Linked DNA regions of Natranaerobius thermophilus JW/NM-WN-LF. The main gene of each other region encodes a partner of the protein of the gene in region 2 in a complex. Links are inferred from orthologs where the notes say so. Each region holds a gene or a part of one and is shown on either strand. Other genes may lie near its edges.

Region 1 (3,052 bases), 350 kb from region 2 along the record:
ATTCGGTTTCTACGGACCCGTTCATAAAGAAATATTGAATGATCTAGGTTATCAAGCTGAACTAGTAATTGGCGAACCACCTTCTGCCGGTTTCATAAACTTAATTAAAGGCATCTCACCTTTAATTAAAAATATTTCTCTTAAAATGTTATCAGAAGCAGGAAAACTTAGTTGGACTAAACTTTTAGCTATTGATCACGTTTCTAAGAGCCTTAATGAATGGCGACCATATGAAAAAGAAAAACATTCCCTTGAAAATTTAAAAACCACTACTTTTACAAAACTTAACAAGGCCAACTCACCTGAAGAAGTAGATAAAATTAAAGAAAATTTTAACTCAGAATTGTCTCGACTCGTCACGGAAAAATCTATAAATCCCATTAGAGTAGCCATAGTTGGGGAAATTTTTTTAAATTTAGATGAAACAGCCAACCAAAAAATTGAACAAAAGTTAGGACTATTGGGAGTCGAAATTGAACGAAGTATTTATTTATCTGATTGGATCCAGGAAAATCTATTACCCGGCAAGAATCATCAAAAGGAAAAGAAACATGAGATCAAAAAACTTGCCAAGCCATACCTAAACGATTTTGTTGGGGGACATGGAAGAGAGTCTGTAGGTGAAGCTGTTCTGGCACATTTAGAAGGGCTAGATGGCGTTATTCATGTATCTCCTTTTACCTGTATGCCCGAAATCACTGCCCAGGGTGTATTACCAAAGGCTAGTAATGATTTGAATTTTCCCATTATGTCACTATCTTTTGATGAACAAACAGGTGAAGCGGGTGTTAATACTCGTCTAGAAGCTTTTATTGATTTAATCCTAAAAAAAAGACATAGTCAATCCGAACACTGCAGGATTTCTTAATGTGATATAGAAAATATCTTTAAGAGAATATTTTAAGGCAGGGGTCAAAATGAATACACTATTAAATATTCACCCTGGTCAAGATATTAAGATACACCCGTTAAATAATAGTATCTATTCAAAAGAATATCATTGCCAAGTAATTGATATTAATCAAAAAGAATTAAAAATTACTGTCCCCTACTCTGACGGCAAACTGATTCCTTTACCAACTAAAACCCAAATAAAAGTTACAGTCATGGACGAAGTATTTGAATCGGAAATTCTTTCTCGTAAATTTGGTCAAGAACAATCTCTAATCATTGCAGCTCCTCACTCCATTTTAAAAAGTAGGCATAATTCTCAAAAATCAGATCGTATAAGTACTAAAGTACTAGCTATCACAAGCGGAAAAGGTGGTGTAGGAAAAAGTAGTCTAGCAATTAACTTGGCTATCGCACTTTCAAAAAAGGGACAGAGAGTTTGTTTAGTAGATGCTGATTTAGGAATGGCCAATATTGATGTCTTATTAAAAATGACTCCAAAGTACAATCTCACTCATATATTTAACGAAGAAATAGATATTTTTGATGTCATTATTAAGGGGCCAAAAGACGTATTAGTGGTCCCAGGCGGTTCTGGTTGGCAGGATATTGCCAGTTTGAATACATTTCAATTTCAACAGCTTGTTAAAAACTTCAATAAACTGGAACAGTACACTGATATTATTATTTTTGATACCGGTGCAGGTATTGACTCTAATGTAATTAACTTCTTACTAGCTTCAGACGAGATTTTACTGGTTACCACACCAGAACCCCATGCAATTACTGATGCTTACGCTATGACTAAAGTCATAACAGAACAAAATAAGAATTTACCTGTTAAACTCATAGTGAATAAAGCAAACAGTAAAGAAGAAGGACAAGATGTGGGGAATAAAGTCAGCTTTGCAGCAAGACAATTTTTAGGGATCTCTCTTGAATATCTTGGCTTTGTTCAAGAAAGTCGACTATTTTCAAAAGCAGCTAGAAATCAACATCCCATCATAGATAAATGGCCTTTTTCACCCCCATCTAAAGAGATCACACAACTCGCTAATAATATAATAGGAAACAATCAATCTAATTCCCGAGGAATGACCGGCTTTTTAAATAAATTAGCTAGTTTATTTAAAAAATAATAAAACCGCAGTTTAAAAAAACTGCGGTTGTTATTTTGTATCTCTCCATATTAAATATTATTTATTTTAAATTAATATTCAATTCCTTCTCGTGCTCCAACGCCTTTTTGGAAATGATGTTTGATTTCTTTAACTTCACTTACTAAGTCTGCTTTTTCGATTAATTCTTCTGAAGCATTTCTTCCCGTAATAACTAATTCAACATTCTCAGGTCGTTCATTAAGTAATTCCATAACTTGTTCTACTTCAATTAAATGAAAATCTACGGCTACATTTAGCTCATCTAGAATCACCATATCATAATCCCTCGATGTCAATTTATCCATAGCTTTCTCAAAACCATCCTGAGCTAGCTCTACATCCTTAACATCAGGAGCATCTTTATTAATGAAGCCTTCACGACCTGCAAGTATCACTTCAGCTGTGGGAAATTGTTTTAGTGCCTTAATTTCGCCGTAATTTTCACTCCCTTTCATAAACTGAATTAAGCAAACTTTTCTTTGATGTCCTAAAGAACGAAAGGCAAGTCCAAAAGCAGCTGTTGTCTTACCTTTTCCGTTTCCTGTGTAAACCTGTACAGCCCCAACATTTTTTTCATCGCTAATTTTAATCAGCTCCTTTCTTATTTAATGTTTAACCATTAGCAATAGGATTATTATATTTACTATATTTTTAGTTCGAGATTTTTATCACTTTACCTGCCATCATTATAATATTTAAAAATTTTATTCATACCATGCTTATAAGAAATAGACAATGAGGGGAATATCATGAAATCAAGAGGAGAAAAAATTAGAACATTAATGTTGACATTGATCATAATATTAATATTTTCGTTATTCAAAGTGCAATCCTCTGCCATGATTGCCGGAGCCAAGCATGGTTTGACTACCTGGTGGGAAGTAATTCTCCCCGCACTACTTCCTTTTTTTATTCTTTCTGAATTTATGGTTCGATTGGGTGTAATACATTTTGGGGGCACCCTTCTAGAACCTTTAATGAGGCCTGTTTTCAATGTTCCT
Region 2 (3,078 bases):
TTTACGTTTAATAATTTGCGAGCCAGATTCTTAATTGCTATTCCAGATGAAGTATTCGGTTCAGACATTAATGCAGGCTGCTGTCTTTTTATACTGGTAGATATATACGAATCTTCTAGGATATAACCCAATAAGTTTATCTCGTAATTAACATAATGTTTTAAAACTTTATTCAAGTTCTTCCATGTAGAAACAGCTTCTTTTTCTTTATGGCACATATTTACAACGAGATTAACTTCACTAGCTACTCCAACGTAAACAAGTGACTTAACCAAAGCGTAGGTGTCTGTAACTGCTGCTAATTCTGGAGTAGTCAGCACAATGCACTGATCACTTAAATCTGCAAAACTAAATACGGTCTGTTTTACGCCAGAACCTGTATCTATAATAATGAAGTCATAATCAGAAGTTCTCTTAATATCTGTAACAAAGGCCAGCCCTTTTTCAAATCTGGAAGAATTCCCTTTTTGAAGGTTCCTATATTCAGTCCCGCCACAAATTAAATCAATTCCAGGATAAACATTAATGATTGCTTCCCTAAAATCTATTTCTCCTCTAAGCAGTTGCTCTAACTTGGGATTAGATTGAATCCCCAATAAGATATCTAAGTTAAACAATCCAAAATTACCATCTATTAACAATATTTTTTTATTCAATTCTCTAAGAGCAAAAGACAGATTGACAGCCAATACACTTTTTCCTACTCCACCTTTTCCACTCGAAATTGTAATGATTTCGGGTTGATGTTCTATAGTGGGGGCACTATGTTCTCCACTACTTTTTTCCTTAACCAGTTGTCTTAGTCTTTTAGCTTGATCATTCATTGTTCTCACCCAATATTTTATCTAATAGTTTTTCTAAGGAAAATTCTTCTAAATCATCAGGTACATTTTGTCCTGTAGTCACGTATGAACAACCGGTTTGAAATTCCCATAAAAGATTTAATAAGTTTCCTAGATTGTCAGTTTCATCAGTCTTAGTCAAAATAAGGCTGTTAAAATTAATGTGATTGTACTTGGCAATAATATTTTTTAAATCTTTATATTTAGTACCAAGGCTTAACACCAAATGATTAATATGGGGTTCACAGGTTTCAATGAATCCTTTCAGTTCTTTCATTTGCATTTCATTTTTATGGCTTCGTCCAGCTGTATCAATAATGATTAAATCTTTATCTTTTAATTTATGCATGGCATCTTTAAGTTCTTGTGGTGTCATGACTACTTCAACAGGTAGGCTTAATATATCACCATATGTTTTTAATTGCTCCACTGCAGCAATTCTGTATGTATCTATAGTAATCAAACCCACCTCTGCATTTTCCATCAAAGTATGCCTAGCGGCTAACTTGGCCACAGTTGTAGTTTTACCTACTCCAGTAGGGCCAATCATGCTTATAATTCTTGGTCCAGTAGTGTTTTTGTCCTTTAATGGGGTGACTTGTTCTGATAATTTTTTACCAATAATGGTTTTTAGTTCACGAACAAAGGCTTGTTCATCTTCTAACCCTCTAAAATCCATTTCTTTCATAGTTTGAGAAATCAACTCTTGAGCTAGCTGATCAATCACATCGTGCTCTAAGAGTAAGTCATAATATTTATTTACATGTTCAGGGAGTTTGTCTCGAAAAGAACTTTGTCTAACTTCTTTCATCATAGTTTGCATCATATCTTTGGTTTGATTAAGTTCGTTTTTGAGTTCTTCCAAAGATTCATTATGGGTATTTGAATAACTGTTTTGTGCTTTATCTGTTATCTGTTCATCAATCTTTGGGGAGGTTTTGCCTTGGACAGAATGAACAACATCTGTACTGCTAGTTTCATCCAATTCGTTATTATATTCCTGTTGGCGTTTTTCGATAATTTCGCGTAAATGTTTAAATTGTTCTTTTTTATTTTGGTTGGTATTTGAGTTGTTCATATTGGCCGGATGATGATTACTAAAGGAGTTTTGCGTCTTAGGACTTTTAGAATTATGTTTTGGTAAAGTAAGGGAAAATTTATTATCATCTTTATTTTCTGCAATATTATCAAATTTGGTTTTAGCTTCTGCATCATTTGCTACAGTCACTTCTAGCATAGTTTTACCAAATAACCCGAAAAAACCACCTTTTTTGACTCTCCGGGTATTTAGAATTATAGCATTATTTCCCATTTCTGCTTTAATTTGTTCTAGTGCTTCTTTTTCACTATTGGCCAAGTATTTTTTGACTTTCATTTATGTATTCACCACCCCAACAGATTGTGCTTCAATTTGAGGATCTAATTCATGAAAAGATACCACCATCAGATTTGGTAAAAAACCTTCTGTTAACCGTTTAAAATACAATCTCACCATGGGTGAAGTAACCACTATTGGCTGTAAACCCTGTTGGGTAAGTTGTTCTGTGTAATTCTTCAGTTGTTTTTGTATTTTTTGAGTCACCTGTGGTTCAATAGATAAATAGTTCCCATGATCTGTTTGTTTGATGGAATCGGATATTTTTTGTTCTAATTCTGGACTTAAAGTAATCACTTTTATTGGCTCACCTTGCAGTTCTTTTAATTTAGTGGTTATTTCCCGGTTGAGATTTTGCCTAACATACTCTGTTAACATATCAGTATCCTTGGTAACTGCTCCGTAATCAGTTAAAGTTTCCAAAATAGTTAATAAGTTTTTGATTGATACACCCTCTTTTAACAGATTTGCCAATACCTTGCGTATTTCTCCAATGTTCAAGATATTGTCAACCAATTCCTCTACTACCGCTGGATAATCATTTTTAACATTGTCTATTAATTCTTTAGTTTCCTGTCTTCCAAGTAACTCATGGGCATGCTGTTTTATAATCTCTGTTAAATGAGTTGCTAACACCGAGGGAGGATCAACTACAGTATATCCCGACATTTCAGCTTGTTCACGCTGGCTTTCGTCTATCCATAAGGCAGGGAGACCAAATACTGGTTCTTTAGTTTCTGTTCCTTCTAAACCCAGGTCCTCTGGTTTTCCACTTGAATCTCCCGGAATCATCACTAAGTAATGATTTGGTAGTACTTCTTCCTTGGCCACTTCTACTCCTTTAATTTTTATGCAGTACTC

The links.
Region 1: the proteins of flhF (region 2) and NTHER_RS08910 are in contact, whole or in part, in a crystal structure (PDB 3SYN), measured with the Bacillus subtilis proteins. The link is inferred for Natranaerobius thermophilus JW/NM-WN-LF from one-to-one orthologs.

The regions. Positions count from the first base shown.
Region 1 is NC_010718.1:1,829,321-1,832,372, forward strand. The notes cover bases 1-2,973. They hold NTHER_RS08910 (AAA family ATPase), read left to right. Parts: upstream 1-917; coding sequence 918-2,030; downstream 2,031-2,973. Other genes in these bases: NTHER_RS08905 (acyl-CoA dehydratase activase-related protein), read left to right, coding at 1-868; cobO (cob(I)yrinic acid a,c-diamide adenosyltransferase), read right to left, coding at 2,102-2,656; NTHER_RS08920 (nucleoside recognition domain-containing protein), read left to right, coding at 2,801-2,973. Outside these bases: more of NTHER_RS08920, read left to right, coding at 2,974-3,052.
Region 2 is NC_010718.1:1,482,918-1,485,995, reverse strand. The notes cover bases 18-3,016. They hold flhF (flagellar biosynthesis GTPase FlhF), read right to left. Parts: upstream 2,218-3,016; coding sequence 817-2,217; downstream 18-816. Other genes in these bases: flhA (flagellar biosynthesis protein FlhA), read right to left, coding at 2,218-3,016; NTHER_RS07165 (P-loop NTPase), read right to left, coding at 18-824. In the rest of the region: more of NTHER_RS07165, read right to left, coding at 1-17; more of flhA, read right to left, coding at 3,017-3,078. UniProt on the Bacillus subtilis protein: Necessary for flagellar biosynthesis. May be involved in translocation of the flagellum.